Cupriavidus necator N-1: one gene and its partner. The protein of the gene in region 2 binds, or shares a complex with, the protein of the main gene of each other region. Links are inferred from orthologs where the notes say so. Each region holds a gene or a part of one and is shown on either strand. Other genes may lie near its edges.

Region 1 (9,608 bases), on a different replicon or contig from region 2:
GCGCACCAAGGCGATCTTCGTGGAGTCGGTGGGCAACCCGCTCGGCAACGTCGTGGATATCGAAGCCATTGCGCGCGTGGCGCACAACCACGGCGTGCCGCTGATCGTCGACAACACGGTGCCGTCGCCCTACCTGTGCCGGCCGTTCGAGCATGGCGCGGACATCGTCGTGCATTCGCTGACCAAGTACCTGGGCGGCCATGGCAACAGCGTCGGCGGCGCCATCATCGACAGCGGCAAGTTCCCGTGGGCCCAGCACAAGGAGCGCTTCAAGCGCCTGAACGAGCCCGACGTGTCCTACCACGGCGTGGTCTACACCGAGGCGCTGGGCCCGGCGGCCTATATCGGCCGCGCGCGCGTGGTGCCGCTGCGCAATACCGGCGCGGCGCTGTCGCCGTTCAATGCCTTCCTGATCCTGCAGGGCATCGAGACCCTGGCGCTGCGGCTGGACCGCATCACCGAGAACGCGCTGGCGATCGCCCGCCACCTGCAGCAGCATCCCAAGGTGGACTGGGTCAACTTTGCCGGCCTGCCCGACCATGCCGACCACGCGCTGGTGCAGAAGTACCTGGGCGGGCGCGGTCCCGGCATCTTGTCGTTCGGCCTGAAGCAAGGCGGCCGCGAAGGCGGCGCGCGCTTCCTGGATGCGCTGCAGCTGTTCACGCGGCTGGTCAATATCGGCGATGCCAAGTCGCTGGCCACGCATCCGGCGTCGACCACGCATCGGCAACTCAATGCGGATGAACTGAAGGCGGCTGGCGTCAGTGAGGACATGGTGCGGCTTTCGGTCGGCATCGAGCATATCGATGATCTGATCGAGGACCTGGACCGCGCGCTCGCGGCCTGAGCCCAGGCCACAGACGTCAAAGCGACCGGCTGATTTGCTCCCCTCTCCCGCTTGTGGGAGAGGGGCACGGGGTGAGGGCAGGCGGTGGCATACCGCCAGCACAACCTACCCGTCACCACGCTTGCCCTGCGCCTCCAGCACAAAGTAGCTGATCGACCCGATCATCAACGGAATCAGGTAATACAACGCGCGATAGACAATCAGCGCCGCCAGCAGCAGCCCGTGCGGCACCTGCCCGCCCAGCATCGTCAGGAACACGGTCTCGATCACGCCGAGGCCCCCCGGGATCCGCACCACCACGCCCGCCAGCCCCGAGGCCAGCAACACCCCAAGCACCGTGAAGTACCCCGCATGCGTATGCAGCAGCGAATGCAGGATGGCCGCCATCGCCATCCAGTGGGCCGCCGACAACAGGCACTGCAGCGCCGCGAAGCCCACCGACGGCACATGGATGTCATGGTCGCGCACGGTCCGGTGCCGGCCGTGCCAGATAGCACAGGCAGCCAGGTAGGCAGCCGGCACCGCCAGCATCAGCGCGCCCAGCACCCGTGTCAGCGCCGCGGGAATGCCCCATTCCGGCGGCAGCACCACCTGCTGCGCCACCAGGATGCCGCCCGCCAGCAAGGCATACCCGAGCCAGTTGCTGCTCACCACCACCACGAACAGGCTCCAGATCTGTGGCAGGGTCAGCCCGGCGCGCGTGTACAGACGATAACGCACGCCCGCGCCCCCCAGCGTGGCCCCGAGGTTGAGGCTGAGCGTGTAGCTGACATAAGAGATCGCCATCACCCGCCGCGCCGGCAACGGGTGTCCGGCATAGTGGCAGCCAAGCCGATCGAACTGGCTGTACAGCAAGCCGCTCAGCGCAACGAAGGCCGCCGCCGGCACCAGCGTGCGGGCGTTGAAGCCGCGCAGCGCTGCCAGCACCGCGTCCCAGTCGATGGTGCCCAGCTTGCGCGCGATCAGCGCCAGCACCGCGGCAATGAACAGGATGCCGATGGCACGGCGCCACGCGGGCCAGTGCGCGTGCTCGCGGATGGCCGAGAAGGTCGTCGCGCCCATCATTGCGCGCCTCCCCTCGTCGCCGCGCGCCGCAAGGCCGGCCGCGGCAGGGATGTGCAGGAATGCAGGCCTGCGTCCGTCAGCCCGGCATGCAATTTCTGGCCTACCTCGGCTTCAAACAGGATAAAAGTTTCCGGCAGTGCGCTTTCGCGCGCGCACGGGTTCGCGCCGAACCCGCACGACAGTCGGCGCTCCGCGCCGTGCCCTGGCCGGTGGAAACGATTGGAGGCGGACTGCATCGGTGTCATGACCTGAGAAAGCCGCAAACAACGTGCCAGCGCGGGTGCGTCACCCCCCTAAACCCCGGCCACGGCTGCGCCGCCAGCGTGCCAGGGCCGCGGACGCCAGCGCACCGGCGGCGAGCCCGGCAATGAACACCGCGGCAGTGGTCCCCGCCCAGCCCGTCGCGGCGCCCACATCCGCACGGCCCCGCGCGAGGGGCGCGAGCGACTGCCAGTCGACAGCCGTAAACTGCGTCATCGCCTGCGCCCCGTCCAGGCCGTACACGCAGATCTCCCCGCCCGGCAGCTTGCAGAAGCGCTCGCGCGGGCAGGCCTTGAGGATGGCCTGCGGGGCGCCCTCGCCGCAGTTGGCCCCGGCGCTGCGCAAGACCTGGATCGTGACTTCGGGATGCCGGGTAAGTTGTTCGGGCATGGCCGCCTCCATACCGGTGACGCTGTCCTTCAGCGTAGTGCAGCCAGGCTGCCGGCACCCTTATTCACCAGCGGCATATGACCATGCGGAATAACTCGTTCGCCTATTGCCTGCCTTTCCATACAATGACCCGACGCCGCAGCGGGACGCTGCAGGCCTCCAACAACATGACGGGGAGCATCAGATGCAATACGGGAAATTCGGCTTCGTTGCACGGCTGGCCGCGGCAGTGCTGGCACTGGGCGTGATGCAGGGTGCGGGCGCGGCCGATCCGGACAAGAAGGAAATCCGCTTCGGCGCCACCGCCGGCCCCTACGCCGACCAGATCCGCTATGGCGTGAAGCCGGTGCTGGAAAAGCGCGGCTACAAGGTCACCATCATTGAGTTCAGCGACTACGTGCAGCCCAACCTGGCGCTGGCCGACGGCGCCATCGACGCCAATGCCTTCCAGCACGTGGCCTACCTGAAGAAGTTCTCGGCCGACCGCAAGCTGGCGCTGACCGACGTGATCCAGGTGCCGACCGCGCCGATCGGCATCTACAGCCGCAAGCACAAGGGCCTGGCCGAGGTGAAGCCCGGCAATACCGTGTCGCTGCCGAACGATCCCACCAACCTGGCGCGCGCCATCGCCATCCTGCAGCAGATCGGCTGGGTCACGCTCAAGCCGGGCACCGACCCGATCCGCGCCAGCGAGCGCGACATCGACGCCAACCCGCACAAGCTCAAGCTGATCCAGCTGGAAGCCGCCCAGCTGCCGCGCTCGCTCGATGACGTGGACTATGCCTTCGTCAACGGCAACTATGCGCTGGCCTCCGGCCTTAAGCTGACCTCGGCGCTGGCGCTGGAGAAGATTCCCGACTACTACATGAACCTGGTCGCGGTGAAGACGGCGGACCTGAACAAGCCCTTCGTCAAGGACATCCGAGAGGCCTACGAGTCGGCGGAGTTCAAGACCGTGACGCAGCAGCGCTTTGCGGGCTTCGTGCAACCGCCGTACCAGCGCTGAGGCACACCGCTGTTGCCAGCAGAAAAGCGCCGTCAGGCGCTTTTCTGCGTTGTGGGCAGCACCACCCGCATTGTGCACAGCAAGACGATTTTGCGCCGCGCCCGCCGCGCAAATGCCCTACACTCAAGCTCAAGTCCCCCCCGCGCCCAAAAAGCATGGCGGGGATCACAACGCGATCATTGCTGCGGACAGCGCTGCGAAGATCCTCGCGGCCGTCCCTGCGGATCCTGTCGAGACAAGCATCGAGAGACCTGCCATGTCCACGGTTGCGAGCTTCGAGATCGGCTACACGCGCTACCTTGCCCCGCCGGGCGACACCTCCTCCCCCACATCCCCTCCCCCACCCCTTGCCAGCAACCCCGACGCGCTGCTGCCGCTGTACCAGGCGATGGTGCTGACGCGCCAGTTCGACCTGAAAGCGATTGCGCTGCAGCGCACCGGCAAGATCGGCACCTTTGCCTCGGCACTCGGCCAGGAAGCCATCGGCGTGGGCGTGGCCTTTGCGATGCGGCCCGAAGACGTGCTGGTGCCCTCATACCGCGATCACGCAGCGCAGTTTGTGCGCGGCGTCACCATGACCGAGAGCCTGCTGTACTGGGGCGGCGACGAACGCGGCAGCGGCTTTGCGGCGGCGCCGCATGACTTTGCCAACTGCGTGCCGATCGGCACCCAGGTCTGCCACGCGGCCGGAGCCGCCTATGCGTTCCAGCTGCGCGGCGAGCCGCGCGTGGCGGTCTGCCTGCTGGGCGATGGCGGCACCTCCAAGGGCGATTTCTATGAGGGCATGAACATGGCCGGCGCGTGGCACGCGCCGCTGGTGATCGTAATCAACAACAACCAGTGGGCAATCTCGATGCCGCGCAGCGGCCAGACCGCGGCGCAGACGCTGGCGCAGAAGGCCATTGCCGCCGGCATCCCCGGCGAGCAGGTTGACGGCAACGACGTGGTCGCAGTGCGGCACCGCGTCGGCGAGGCCATCGCGCGCGCGCGCGATGGCGGCGGCCCGGCGCTGATCGAGGCCATCACCTACCGCCTGGGCGACCACACCACCGCCGACGACGCCTCGCGCTACCGCGACGAGGCCAGCGTCAAGGCGCACTGGCAGGAAGAACCGCTGCTGCGGCTGCGCACGCACCTGCTGGCGCTGCACGCGTGGGACGCGGCGCGCGAGGAAGCGCTGGTCAAGGCCTGCTCACAGCAGGTGGCGCAGGCCGTCGAGACTTACCTGGCCATGCCGCCGCCGGATCCGGCCGCGATGTTCGACTGCCTGTACGCGGCCATGCCGGCCGAATTGCAGGCGCAGCTGGAGATTGCCCGGCGCTTCCCGGCGCCGCACGGATAAACAGCGAACCCTGTGCCTCCACGTAGCGACCACAACGAGCGAACCATGGCGGAAATCAATCTGGTCGAAGCAGTCAACCTGGCGCTGGCCCATGCGCTGGATCACGATCCCGATGTGCTGCTGCTGGGCGAGGATATCGGCGTCAATGGCGGCGTGTTCCGCGCCACCGCGGGCCTGCAGGCGCGCTTTGGCGCGGCGCGCGTCATGGATACGCCGCTGGCAGAAGGCGGCATCGTCGGCGCCGCGATCGGCATGGCGGCAATGGGGCTCAAGCCCGTGGCCGAGATCCAGTTCACCGGCTTTATCTACCCGGCGGTCGACCACATCATCAACCACGCCGGACGCATGCGGCACCGCACGCGCGGGCGCCTGTCGTGTCCGATGGTGGTGCGCTCCCCCTGCGGTGCCGGCATCCATGCCCCCGAGCATCATTCCGAAAGCCCGGAAGCGATGTTCGCGCATATGCCCGGCATCCGCGTGGTGGTGCCCTCATCGCCCGCACGCGCGTACGGGCTGCTGCTGGCGGCCATCGCCGATCCGGACCCGGTCATCTTCCTCGAACCCACGCGGCTGTACCGCCTGTTCCGCCAGGAAGTGGCCGACGACGGCGCGGCGCTGCCGCTGGACACCTGCTTCACGCTGCGCGAAGGCAGCGACATCACGCTGGTAAGCTGGGGCGCGATGGTGCAGGAGACGCTCGCCGCCGCGGACGCACTGGCCGGCGAGGGCGTGACGACCACGGTCATCGACGTGGCCACGCTCAAGCCGCTGGACATGCAGACCATCCTGGAATCGGTGACACGCACGGGCCGCTGCGTGATCGTGCACGAGGCCCCGCGCACCGCCGGCTTCGGCGCCGAGATCGCGGCGCAGCTGGCCGACGCGGGCCTCTACTCACTGGCCGCGCCGGTGCAGCGCGTGACCGGCTTCGACACCGTGGTGCCGCTGGCGCGGCTGGAATATACCTACCTGCCTGGCGTCGCCCGCATCGTCGACGCGGCGCGCAAGGCGATGGCGGCATAACGCGGGAATTGCCGACGATAGGCAAGGAGTGCCGATGAGAGTCTTCAAGCTGCCCGACCTGGGCGAAGGCCTGCAGGAGGCCGAGATCGTGACCTGGCACGTCAAGACCGGCGAGACCGTGGCCGCTGACCAGCCGCTGCTGTCAGTGGAGACGGCCAAGGCCATCGTGGAAATCCCGTCGCCGTATGCCGGCACCATCGACAAGCTGTTTGCGCAGCCCGGCGATATCGTCCACCTGGGCGCACCGCTGGTCGGCTTCGAGGGTGCGGGCGAGGATGCCGACGCCGGCACCGTGGTGGGCTCGGTCCAGGTCGGCACGCACGTGGTCAATGAAGCCGCGCCTGCGGGCACCGCGGCACCCGCCGCGGCCATGGCCGCGCGCGTCAAGGCCACGCCGGCTGTGCGCGCGCTGGCGCGCCAGCTGGGGGTGGACCTGGCAATGGCCACGGCATCGGGCCCCGAGGGCGTGGTCACCGCCGCCGACGTCGAGCGGGTAGCCAGCACGCTGGCCGAGCTGGGCGCGCCGGAACAGCTGCGCGGCGTGCGCCGGGCGATGGCGCAGAACATGGCGCGTGCACAAGCCGAAGTGGCCGCCGCCACCGTGATGGACGACGCCGACATCCACGCCTGGCAGCCCGGCGCCGATGTCACCATCCGGCTGGTGCGCGCCCTGGTGGCCGGCTGCCGCGCCGAGCCCGGCCTCAATGCCTGGTACGAAGGCCAGACCGCCCGCCGCCACGTGCTGAAGAAGATCGACGTCGGCATCGCGGCGGACCTGCCCGAAGGCCTGTTCGTGCCGGTGCTGCGCGACGTCGGCAACCGCGATGCCGCAGACCTGCGCCACGGCCTGGACCGCATGCGCGCCGATATCCGCGCGCGCACCATCGCGCCGGAGGAGATGCGCGGCAACACCATCACGCTGTCCAATTTCGGCATGATCGCGGGACGCTATGCCGCGCCCATCGTGGTGCCGCCGACCGTGGCAATCCTTGGTGCCGGGCGCGTGCGCGAAGAAGTGGTGGCGGCCAGCGGCGTGCCGGCGGTGCACCGGGTGATGCCGCTGAGCCTGACCTTTGACCATCGGGTGGTGACGGGTGGGGAGGCGGCGCGGTTTTTGGCGGCGGTGATTGCGGATCTGGAGATGGCGGTGTAGGGGTGGCCGGATCAGGGCGTCTGCGAACACCGCAGCCCCTCGTGAACGCACCCCTCGCCCGTAAGCGGGAGAGGGGTGCAGACCGCCGGTGTGCTGGCACCAATCGGGCGCTGCGGCGGCCCTGTATATAATGCGTTTCCGATCGCCGCTGCCGTCAAGCCGGACCTATCCGGACAGCCGGACACCCCTCATGGAATCCAAGACCGCCCGCCTTACCATCCTGATCGATCCGGTCAAGAAAAAGGCCTTTGAAACCCTGTGCGCCTCGCAGGACCTGACACCGTCGCAGGTCGTGCGCCAGCTGATCCGCGAATACCTGGCCCAGCATGGCGTGGAATACGCCACCAAGGCCAAGCTTGCGGGCAGCACGCGACAGAAGAAGTAACTCAGCGCGGGGCGTTACCTTCGCCTGCCAGTTCGCTGCAGCGCTGCACCGCCTGCGCCAGCGAATCCACATAGTTGCCCTCCCCCAGCGCCGCCAGCACGCCCGCGCGCGCCAGCTTTTCCCTGACCCGCTCGTTGGCTTCGGCCAGCACCACCGCCACGCCGCGTTTCTGCAGCGTCACGATCACGGCCTCCAGCGTCTGCAGGCCGGTCATGTCCATGAAGGGCACGCGGCCAAGGCGGATCAACAGCACGCGCGGCTCGGTATGGGTCTGCACCAGCGCGCGCTCGCAGGCTTCCACAGCACCGAAGAAGAACGGCCCGTCGATCACATAGACCAGCACGCTCGGCGGCATCCGCGCGGCCGGGCCGGTGCTGGCGTCGCCCAGTTCGCGCTCTACGTCCACGGCATCCTGGCGCGCCACCTCCACTGACGCCGACATGCGCCGCAGGAACTGCAGCATGGCCAGGATCACGCCGATATTGACCGCCACCACCAGGTCGGTCAGCACGGTCAGGGTGAAGGTGATCAGCAGGATGGCCACGTCGGCGCGCGGCGCGCGGCGGACCATGCGCGCGAACTGGCGCCCCTCGCTCATGTTGTAGGCCACCACGAACAGGATCGCGGCCAGCGTCGCCAGTGGCACGCTGGCCGCGAGCGGCGCCAGGAACAGCAGCACCATCACCAGCGTGAGCGCATGCACCACGCCGGCCAGCGGGCTGTTGCCGCCATTGCGGATATTGGTGGCGGTGCGGGCGATGGCGCCGGTGGCGGCAAACCCGCCGAACAGCGGCGCCAGGATATTGGCGATGCCCTGGCCGACCAACTCCTGGTTGGAATCGTGCCGAGTGCCCGCCATGCCGTCGGCCACCACCGCGGACAGCAATGACTCGATTGCGCCCAGCATGGCGATGGTGAAGGCCGGCCCGGCCAGTTCCAGCACGCGCGCCAGCGTGATGTCCGGCAGCGCTGGCACGGGCAGCCCGCGCGGGAGGCCGCCAAAGGCGGTGCCGATGGTGGCGACGCCGTCAAAGCGGAACAGCGCCTGCACCGCGGTGGCCACCAGCAGCGCCACCAGCGGCCCGGGGATGCGCCGCAGCCAGCGCACGCGCGGCGCGCCCACTACCAGCGCCAGGCTGCCCAGCGCCAGCGCGGTGGTGGCCGGGTGCCATTGGGGCAGCGCCTGCAGCAGGTGCCAGAATTTTTCGTGGAAATGCTCGCCTGCCACCGGTGGCAGGCCAAAGAAATCGCGCCACTGGCCGACGAAGATGATCACGCCGATGCCAGCCGTGAAGCCGACGATCACCGGCGCGGGAATGAACCGGATCACGCTGCCCAGCCGCGTCAGCCCCATCGCCAGCAGGATCAGGCCCGCCATCAGGGTGGCGATCTGCAGGCCGTCGATGCCGTGGCGCGCGGTCACGGCGGACAACACCACGATAAACGCGCCGGTGGGTCCCGCGATCTGCAGCCGGCTGCCGCCGAACAGCGACACCGCCAGCCCGGCGACGATGGCCGTGTACAGGCCCTGCTCCGGCTTGGCGCCCGACGCGATCGCAAACGCCATGGCCAGCGGCAGCGCCACCACCCCGACGATCACGCCCGACACGATGTTCGGCAGCCAGTTGCCGCGTCGGAACAGTCCGGCCAGCCAAGCTTCGCGCAGCGCGCTCATGCGTCAATCCCTCGGGTTCGTACAGGATGATGATGGTGCATTGGATGATAACAGCATGTTAATGCCCGCCGGCTTGCGGCTTGCGCCGTGATATTCGCCATGTCTGCCCTGTCGCTTATGCCACTCAATTCCTATACTGGATTGGCTCGCCCGGGGCGCACGGGGTACGGGCCCAGGCGGACGCGGCAATCTTCTGCAATCGGAGGCCCATCATGTTCAAGCACCTCCTTGTGCCTACCGACGGCTCCGCACGCGCCGACGCGATGGCGGCCCGCGCCATGGCCTTCGCCAGCCGCATCGGCGCCCGCGTGACCGGGCTGCATGTGATTCCCGAGTACCACGTACTGACCTACCGGCTGACCAGCCTGCAGGACACCAAGGACACCTTTGCCGCAGAGGCCGCGCGCCACGCGGATACCTTTCTGGCCACGCTCAGCCACGCCGCCGCGCAGGCCGGCGTG
Region 2 (9,470 bases):
ATACGCACGCGTGAACGGCGTCACCCAGCCGTTCCACGCCGAGACGCAGTACATCAACACGATTCCGGTCGAGCAGCAGGCCCGCATCCCCGGCGACCAGGACATCGAGCACCGCATCCGCTCGTACACCCGCTGGAACGCCATGGCGATGGTGCTGCGCGCGAACAAGCACACCAACGTCGGCGGCCACATCTCGTCGTTCGCCTCGGCTGCCACGTTGTATGACGTCGGCTACAACCACTTCTGGCGCGCCCCGTCGGAAGCCAGCGGCGGCGACCTGGTCTTCGTGCAGGGCCACTCGGCTCCGGGCGTGTATTCGCGCGCCTTCCTGCTCGGCCGCCTGACCCAGGACCAGCTCGACAACTTCCGCCAGGAGGTGGACGGCAAGGGCATCTCGTCCTACCCGCACCCATGGCTGATGCCGGACTTCTGGCAGTTCCCGACGGTGTCGATGGGCCTGGGCCCGATCATGGCCATCTACCAGGCCCGCTTCATGAAGTACCTGGACAGCCGCGGCCTGGCCAAGGCCGGCGACCGCAAGGTCTGGGCCTTCCTGGGCGACGGCGAGACCGACGAGCCGGAATCGCTGGGCGCGATCGGCATGGCCGGCCGCGAGAAACTCGACAACCTGGTCTTCGTCATCAACTGCAACCTGCAGCGCCTGGACGGTCCGGTGCGCGGCAACGGCAAGATCATCCAGGAACTGGAATCCGAATTCCGCGGTGCCGGCTGGAACGTGATCAAGGTGGTGTGGGGCAGCAAGTGGGATTCCCTGCTGGCGCGCGACACCAAGGGCCTGCTGATGAAGCGCATGATGGAATGCGTCGACGGCGAGTATCAGACTATGAAGGCCAAGGACGGCGCCTACGTCCGCGAGCATTTCTTCAACACGCCTGAACTGAAGGCGATGGTGGCCGACTGGTCCGACGACGATATCTGGCGCCTGAACCGCGGCGGCCACGATCCGCACAAGATCTACGCCGCCTACAAGGCTGCCAGCGAGCACAAGGGCCAGCCCACGCTGATCCTGGCCAAGACCATCAAGGGCTATGGCATGGGCGACGCCGGCCAGGCCATGAACGTGGCCCACCAGCAGAAGAAGATGCCGGTGGACGCGATCCGCAAGTTCCGCGACCAGTTCAATCTCCCCGTTGCCGACGACCAGCTGGAAGATGTGCCGTACATCACCTTCCCGGAAGGTTCGAAGGAACTGGAATACATGCGCCAGGCGCGGCAGAACCTGGGCGGCTACCTGCCGGCCCGCCGCCAGAAGGCCGAAGCCCTACCGGTCCCGCAACTGTCCGCGTTCGAGGCGCTGCTGAAGGCCACCGGCGAGGGCCGAGAAGTGTCCACCACCATGGCCTTCGTGCGTATCCTGAACACCCTGCTGAAAGACAAGCAGATCGGCAAGCACGTGGTGCCCATCGTCCCGGACGAGTCGCGCACCTTCGGCATGGAAGGCCTGTTCCGCCAGGTCGGCATCTGGAACCAGGAAGGCCAGAAGTACGTGCCGGAAGACCATGACCAGCTGATGTTCTACAAGGAATCGCAGACTGGCCAGGTGCTGCAGGAAGGCATCAACGAAGCCGGCGCCATGTGCGACTGGATCGCCGCCGCCACGTCGTACTCGACGCACGGCGTGCAGATGATCCCCTTCTATATCTACTACTCGATGTTCGGCATCCAGCGGATCGGCGACCTGTGCTGGGCCGCTGCCGACATGCGCTCGCGCGGTTTCCTGCTGGGCGGCACCGCCGGCCGCACCACGCTGAACGGCGAAGGCCTGCAGCATGAAGACGGCCACTCGCACGTGTTCCACGCCGCCATCCCGAACTGCATCTCGTACGACCCGACCTTCCAGTACGAACTGGCGGTGGTCATGCAGGACGGCCTGCGCCGCATGTACGCCGAGCAGGAAGACGTCTACTACTACCTGACGGTGATGAACGAGAACTACGAGCATCCGGAAATGCCGGCTGGCGTAGAGCAGGACATCGTCAAGGGCATGTACCAGTTCCGCAAGGGCGTCGAGAACAGCAACGCGCCGCGCGTGCAGCTGCTGGGCTCGGGCACGATCTTCCGCGAAGTGATCGCCGCTGCTGACCTCCTCAAGAAGGACTGGGGCGTGGAGTCGGACCTGTGGGGCTGCCCGAGCTTCACCGAACTGGCCCGCGAAGGCCACGACGTCGAGCGCTTCAACCTGCTGCACCCGACCGAGACCCCGCGCGAATCGCACGTGGCCAAGAGCCTGAAGTCGGCCCGCGGCCCGGTGATCGCCTCCACCGACTACGTACGCGCCTTTGCCGAGCAGATCCGTCCGTTCGTGCCGCGCCGCTATGTGGTGCTGGGCACCGACGGCTTCGGCCGCTCGGATACGCGCGAGAAGCTGCGCCACTTCTTTGAAGTGGACCGCTACTGGGTCACGCTGGCCGCGCTCAAGGCGCTGGCCGACGAGGGTGCGATCGGCCGCGACAAGGTCGCCGAGGCCATCAAGAAGTACAACCTCGATCCGAACAAGCCCAACCCGATGTCGGTCTGATCCGGCAGCCAGCACCAACCCCCGCAGTACGGCAACGCCGTGCCGCGGGCGCCCCGGCCAGAGCCCGGACGGCGCCTTGCGGCATGGCGGCGTGACAGAAGCGGGCGGCGAAGGTAATCTCGCCGCTTGCGGACGTCGCGCGTGCCGGCCTGCCCAGGAGACACTGAATGAGTCAAGCGATTGAAATCAAGGTGCCGGATATCGGCGACTATGACGCCGTTCCCGTCATTGAAGTGCATGTGAAACCCGGCGACAGCATCGACGCGGAAGACGCGCTGGTGACGCTGGAGTCGGACAAGGCCACCATGGACGTGCCCTCGCCGCAGGGCGGCGTGGTCAAGGAAGTCAGGATCAAGGTTGGCGACAACGTCGCCGAAGGCTCGGTGCTGGTGATGCTGGAGCCGGCCGGCCAGGCCGCTGCTGCGCCCGCGCCTGCAGCCGCACCGGCGCCTGCCGCCGCTGCACCGGCCCCGGCAGCCGCCGCAGCCCCCGCAGCCCCCGCGCCGGCTCCGGCCGCAGCGCCGGCTGGCGGTGGCGGCATCATCGAGGTGAAGGTGCCTGATATCGGCGACTACGACGCCGTGCCGGTCATCGAAGTTCACGTCAAGGCGGGCGACACCATCAATGCCGAAGACGCCGTGGTGACGCTGGAGTCCGACAAGGCCACCATGGACGTGCCGTCGCCGCAAGGCGGCGTGGTCAAGGAAGTCAAGGTCAAGGTCGGTGACAACGTCGCCGAAGGCACGCTGCTGCTGATCCTGGAAGGCGCCGCCGCAGCCGCCGCCCCGGCCGCTGCCGCCGCGGCACCGGCTCCGGCTCCGGCTGCCAGCGCGCCCGCACCGGCGCCGGCCCCCGCAGCCGCCGCCCCGGCTCCGGCCGCAGCGCCTGCTGCCGCGCCGGCCGCCGCTGGCGCAATCGGCAAGGCCGCCCACGCCAGCCCCTCGGTGCGCAAGTTCGCACGCGAGCTGGGCGTGGACGTGTCGCGCGTGCCGGGTACCGGCCCCAAGGGCCGTATCACCCAGGAAGACGTGCAGGGCTACGTCAAGGGCGTGATGAGCGGCCAGGCCGCCGCGCCCGCGCAGGCCGCCGCGGCTGGTGCCGGTGGTGGCGAGCTCGGCCTGCTGCCGTGGCCGAAGGTCGATTTCACCCGCTTCGGCGAGGTCGAAAGCAAGGCCCTGTCGCGCATCAAGAAGATCTCGGGCGCCAACCTGCACCGCAACTGGGTCATGATCCCGCACGTCACCAACCATGACGAAGCGGACATCACCGAACTGGAAGCCTTCCGCGTCCAGCTGAACAAGGAAAACGAAAAGGCCGGCATCAAGGTGACGATGCTCGCCTTCATGATCAAGGCCACGGTGGCGGCGCTGAAGAAGTTCCCGAACTTCAATGCCTCGCTGGACGGTGACAACCTCGTGCTGAAGAAGTACTTCAACGTCGGTTTCGCCGCGGACACCCCGAACGGCCTGGTCGTGCCGGTGATCAAGGACGCCGACAAGAAGGGCGTGCTGGAGATCAGCCAGGAAATGAACGAACTGGCCAAGCTGGCACGCGACGGCAAGCTCAAGCCGGACCAGATGCAGGGCGGCTGCTTCTCGATCTCGTCGCTGGGCGGCATTGGCGGCACGTACTTCACGCCGATCATCAATGCGCCGGAAGTGGCCATCATGGGCGTGTGCAAGTCGTACCAGAAGCCCGTGTGGGACGGCAAGCAGTTCGTGCCGCGCCTGACGCTGCCACTGTCGCTGTCGTGGGACCACCGCGTCATCGACGGTGCCGAGGCCGCGCGCTTCAACACGTACTTCGGGCAACTGCTGGCGGATTTCCGCCGGATCCTGCTGTAAGCGGGGTTGCGCCGGGCAGGCCGACGGCCTGGCCTGCCCGGCGCACCACGCGCAACCGGGAGCGAGCCATGACTACCTGCGTGGTCGTCAGGAAGGGCGCCGAGGTGGCCATCGCGGCAGACGCGCTGGTCACCTTTGGCGACACGCGCCTGTCGCGTGCCTACGAGCGCAACCAGAAGGTGTTCCCGGTGGGCGACGGCTTTATCGCGCTGGCCGGGACCACCGCGCACTTCCCGGTCATGCGCACGCTGCTGGCGGGGCTGGGCGAGGAGTGCCGGCTGGGCTCGCGCGACGACGTGTTCCGCACCTTCCTGAAGGTGCATGAGAAGCTGAAGTCGGACTATTTCGTCAACACCAAGGAAGACGAGGACGATCCCTACGAGTCGTCGCAGATCGTATGCCTGATCGCCAATCCGGCGGGCATCTTCGGCGTCTATTCGTACCGCGAGGTGTTTTCGTTCGACCGCTTCTGGGGCATCGGCTCGGGCCGCAACTACGCGCTGGGCGCGATGCATGCGGTCTATGACCGGCCGGACCTGGATGCGGGCGAGATCGCGCGTATCGGCGTCGATGCGGGCGTGGAGTTCGACAAGAGTTCGGCGGGGCCGATCGAGGTGCACACCGTGCGGCTGCACGAGGGTGACGCCGCACCGGCGGCGGTGGCTGGCGGTACCGCGGGTGGCAATCCGTCGACCGGCAATACAGCACCCGACAGCGCGGCAACCAACAACGACGGCGCGCCCTGAAGCCGAGAGGCGGGCGCGCATAGAGGAGCAAACATGAGTGTGATCGAAGTCAAGGTGCCGGATATCGGCGATTTCGACGCGGTGGAAGTGATCGAGGTGCTGGTCAAGGCCGGCGACACGGTCGAAGTGGAACAGTCCCTGATCGTGCTGGAATCCGACAAGGCCAGCATGGACGTGCCGTCGTCGGCCGCCGGCAAGGTGGTTGAGGTCAAGGTCAAGGTCGGCGACAAGGTCGGCCAGGGCGCGGTGATCTGCACCATCGAGGCCCAGCAGGCCGCGGCCGCCCCGGCGCCCGCGCAAGCCCCGGCACCGGCGCAGGCTCCCGCACCCGCGGCGGCTGCTCCGGCCCCGGCTCCTGCCGCCGCCAGCCACAGCGGCGGCGCCGATATCCAGTGCGAGATGCTGGTGCTGGGCGCCGGCCCCGGCGGCTATTCGGCCGCTTTCCGCGCCGCAGACCTGGGCATGAACACCGTGCTGGTGGAGCGCTACGGCACCCTGGGCGGCGTCTGCCTGAATGTGGGCTGCATCCCGTCCAAGGCGCTGCTGCACAACGCCGCCGTGATCGACGAAGCCAAGGCGCTGGCTGCGCACGGCATCCTGTTCGGCGAAGCCAAGATCGACCTGGACGGCCTGCGCCACTACAAGAACCAGGTGGTCGGCAAGCTGACCGGCGGCCTGGCCGGCATGGCCAAGGCGCGCAAGGTGCAGGTGGTGCGCGGCGTCGGCAATTTCCTCGACCCGCATCACCTGGAGGTGGAGCTGACTGAAGGCGAGGGCAAGCAGACCACCGGCAAGAAGACCGTGATCCGTTTCGAGAAGGCCATCATCGCCGCCGGCAGCCAGGCGGTGAAGCTGCCCTTCATCCCCGAAGACCCGCGCATCGTCGACTCGACCGGCGCGCTGGAGCTGCCCGAAGTGCCCAACAAGATGCTGGTCATTGGCGGCGGCATCATCGGCCTGGAAATGGCCACGGTGTACAGCACGCTGGGTGCCGACATCGACGTCGTGGAAATGCTCGACGGCCTGATGAACGGCGCTGACCGCGACCTGGTCAAGGTCTGGGAAAAGAAAAACAAGGACCGCTTCGGCAAGGTCATGCTGAAGACCAAGACCGTCGGCGTGGAAGCCAAATCGGACGGCATCTACGTCAAGTTCGAAGGCGAGGCCGCACCGGCCGAGCCGCAGCGCTACGACCTGGTGCTGGTGTCGGTAGGCCGCTCGCCCAACGGCAAGCGCATCAGCGCCGAGAAGGCAGGCGTTGCCGTGACCGACCGCGGCTTTATCAACGTCGACAATCAGTTGCGCACCAACGTGCCGCATATCTTTGCGATCGGCGATATCGTCGGCCAGCCGATGCTGGCGCACAAGGCCGTGCACGAAGCCCACGTGGCGGCGGAAGCCGCCCATGGCGAGAAGGCCTACTTCGATGCCAAGCAGATCCCGTCGGTGGCCTTCACCGATCCGGAAGTGGCCTGGGCCGGCCTGACCGAAGACGAATGCAAGGCGAATGGGATCAAGTACAGCAAGGGCGTGTTCCCCTGGGCGGCTTCGGGCCGCGCCATCGCCAACGGCCGCGACGAGGGCTTCACCAAGCTGATCTTCGACGAGGAAACCCATCGCGTGATCGGCGGCGGCATCGTCGGCACGCATGCCGGCGACCTGATCAGCGAGGTCTGCCTGGCGATCGAGATGGGCGCCGACGCGGTGGATATCGGCAAGACCATCCATCCGCACCCGACGCTGGGTGAGTCGATCGGCATGGCGGCGGAGATCTATGAAGGTACGTGTACTGACGTGCCGCCGCCGCGCAAGCGCTGAGCGCCGGTCGCCGCAAGCGAGAAAGCCCGCCTGTCCAGGCGGGCTTTCTCATGGGCAATTATGCAATTAACCGCCAGGATTTGGCGGCGTCCGCGAGATCTGGTGCCACAACCGCTTGCATCGCGGCCGGGATGCAGTTTGCGACAGGAGCGGCGCAAGATCTTCGCTGCCTATACTGAATGCAGCCGGCATGCACCTCAATGCAACCGAGGGCGGCACTGCATATTCGCACGCGGCCGTTCGCTTGCCAGATGTCTGCTGGCGGGATCCGGTGGCCCCCCGTGTGGCTACCGTTCAGCTGACAAGGAGGCACGACGTGTTCAGGCATCTTCTTGTTGCGGTAGACGGCTCCGCACTGGCCGAAGCGGCCTTTCGCAAGGCACTGGTGTTCGCGCAGGAGACGCAAGCCAGCATTACGGCGGTGCGCGCCTGCCCGGATTTCCACATCACGACTTACCACACCGAAATGCTCACCGACACCCGAGAGCAGTTCGAAGAGGCGGTCCTCGAGGACGCATCGAAATACCTGGACGGCATCGCCCGAGAGGCCGCCGCGGCAGGCGTGCCTTGTGACACCAGCAGCGTGGTCGACGACCACCCCTACGATGCCATCATCAAGGCTGCCGAAGAAAAGGATTGTGACCTGATTGTCATGGCATCTCATGGACACAGGGGTGTGAAGGGTCTGCTGATCGGCAGCGAAACCCTGAAGGTACTGACCCACAGCAAGATTCCGGTGCTGGTATATCGCTGAACGCCGCGTGAACGGGGTCGCCGGGATCGATGATGCCGGACACGTTCGTGATGCCACCATGGTTGCCTGTCATGGGCGCCATAAAGGATCCGCCATGAGCACTCGCCGCTATGTCGTGATGATCGACCAGCCCAGGGACGTTGCCGACGAGCAGATGGCAGAGTACATCAAGCATGCCATCGCCGGCTGGGGTGCCGGATTGCCCCCGCCTCCGGCGGACAGCCCGTTCTTCGACCTGGATGTGTTGTCGGTAACCGTGATCAGCAAGCCGCACAAGGACCATCCATGAAGGATGTGCCCGGTTCAGGGAGCTACCCCGGCCGTTACTGGCATTTCCTGGATGACGGCCGCATGCAATGCGACCTGTGCCCGCGCAACTGCCGCCTGCACGGCGAGCAGCGCGGCGCTTGCTTCGTGCGCCAGCGGGTCGGCGATCGGATGGTGCTGACCGCCTACGGCCGCTCGTCGGGCTTCTGTATCGATCCTGTCGAGAAGAAGCCGCTCAACCACTTTTACCCGGGCTCCGCCGTCCTGTCGTTCGGCACGGCCGGCTGCAACCTGGCCTGCAAGTTCTGCCAGAACTGGGATATCAGTAAATCGCGCGAGATGGAGACCCTGGCCGATGCGGCCATGCCCGAAGCGATCGCCGCATCGGCGGCGGCGCATGGTTGCAAGAGCGTGGCCTTCACCTACAACGACCCGGTGATCTTCGCCGAATACGCCATGGACGTAGCCGATGCCTGCCACGAACTGGGGATCAAGGCGGTGGCAGTGACCGCCGGGTATATGGGCGCCCAGGCGCGGCGTGATTTCTACACCAGGATGGATGCGGCAAACGTCGACCTGAAAGGCTTTACCGACGCGTTCTATGTTGCCTTCACCGGGGCGCACCTGCAGCCGGTACTGGAGACGCTCCAGTACCTGAAACACGAAACCGATGTCTGGCTGGAGATCACGACGCTGCTCATTCCCGGCAAGAACGACAGCGATGACGAGATTCGCGCCGAGGCCCAGTGGATCGCCAGGGAGCTTGGCCCCGACGTTCCGCTGCACTTCACCGGATTCCATCCGGACTACAAGATGCGCGACGTGCCGCCGACACCATGCTCCACCCTTGCGCGCGCTCGCAAGCACGCGTTGGCGGAGGGGCTGCATTACGTCTACACCGGCAACGTCCACGATACTGCCGGTGCCACCACGTATTGCCCTGTTTGCCGCGCGCAGCTCATTGTGCGCGACTGGCATGCGATCGAAAGCTATCGCCTGACGCCCACGGGAACTTGCCCGGACTGCTTTGCGCAGATTGCAGGACGTTTCGGGAATTTTGAGCGTCAGTTCGGGCGGCGGCGGATTCCTGTGTACATCGGGGAATAAGCCGGCATGCAGGCGCAGGGCCCACAGCCGCAGGTCGCTGGGACCAACCTGGTGGAAGGGGGAAGCGCAAAAAAAAGCCCGACCTGTAGAGGTCGGGTTTAACGATACCTTTGGACAAGGAGACCGCGGTACCGAGGAGACATCGGCAGACAAGGCAGCGCCGGTGCAACTCAGTCAGGGCACTACCTTCATCGTTGGCAAAGCACACCGCAAACGCCAGGCGTCGATATGCTTTGGCAACGGACCGGCCGTAGCCGGTCCATCTTCAACGCAGACTGCTATCAGGCAGCCGTCGTCTTCTTCGCCGTGGCCGTACGGGCCGTGGCGCTGGCTTGCTGGGCAGCCTTGGTGGCAGCCGTTGCCGCAGCCTGGAAGTTGGTTTCAGCGATTTCGAC

Evidence for each region.
Region 1: the proteins of aceF (region 2) and CNE_RS28870 are in contact, whole or in part, in a crystal structure (PDB 1W85), measured with the Geobacillus stearothermophilus proteins. The link is inferred for Cupriavidus necator N-1 from one-to-one orthologs. Residues at the interface, in WP_033016211.1 of Geobacillus stearothermophilus: Val129, Ile130, Ala131, Met132, Pro133, Arg136, Lys137, Arg157; in WP_033016213.1 of Geobacillus stearothermophilus: Ile282, Leu283, Ser284, Leu285, Glu286, Phe325.

The regions. Positions count from the first base shown.
Region 1 is NC_015723.1:2,389,285-2,398,892, forward strand. Bases 3,959-6,945 are described here. They hold CNE_RS28870 (alpha-ketoacid dehydrogenase subunit beta), read left to right. Parts: upstream 3,959-4,956; coding sequence 4,957-5,934; downstream 5,935-6,945. Other genes in these bases: pdhA (pyruvate dehydrogenase (acetyl-transferring) E1 component subunit alpha), read left to right, coding at 3,959-4,911; CNE_RS28875 (dihydrolipoamide acetyltransferase family protein), read left to right, coding at 5,969-6,945. Also shown: CNE_RS28845 (O-acetylhomoserine aminocarboxypropyltransferase/cysteine synthase family protein), read left to right, coding at 1-847; CNE_RS28850 (lysylphosphatidylglycerol synthase domain-containing protein), read right to left, coding at 953-1,912; CNE_RS28855 (hypothetical protein), read right to left, coding at 2,198-2,563; CNE_RS28860 (MetQ/NlpA family ABC transporter substrate-binding protein), read left to right, coding at 2,748-3,569; more of pdhA, read left to right, coding at 3,826-3,958; more of CNE_RS28875, read left to right, coding at 6,946-7,087; CNE_RS28880 (hypothetical protein), read left to right, coding at 7,278-7,472; CNE_RS28885 (SulP family inorganic anion transporter), read right to left, coding at 7,474-9,147; CNE_RS28890 (universal stress protein), read left to right, coding at 9,360-9,608. UniProt on the Bacillus subtilis protein: The pyruvate dehydrogenase complex catalyzes the overall conversion of pyruvate to acetyl-CoA and CO(2).
Region 2 is NC_015726.1:1,409,669-1,419,138, forward strand. What follows is about bases 2,196-5,044. They hold aceF (dihydrolipoyllysine-residue acetyltransferase), read left to right. Parts: upstream 2,196-2,706; coding sequence 2,707-4,383; downstream 4,384-5,044. Other genes in these bases: aceE (pyruvate dehydrogenase (acetyl-transferring), homodimeric type), read left to right, coding at 2,196-2,539; CNE_RS06820 (Ntn hydrolase family protein), read left to right, coding at 4,452-5,044. In the rest of the region: more of aceE, read left to right, coding at 1-2,195; more of CNE_RS06820, read left to right, coding at 5,045-5,129; lpdA (dihydrolipoyl dehydrogenase), read left to right, coding at 5,163-6,947; CNE_RS06830 (universal stress protein), read left to right, coding at 7,264-7,701; CNE_RS06835 (hypothetical protein), read left to right, coding at 7,796-7,990; amrS (AmmeMemoRadiSam system radical SAM enzyme), read left to right, coding at 7,987-9,075; TIGR01841 family phasin PhaP1, read right to left, coding at 9,357-9,470. UniProt on the Bacillus subtilis protein: The pyruvate dehydrogenase complex catalyzes the overall conversion of pyruvate to acetyl-CoA and CO(2).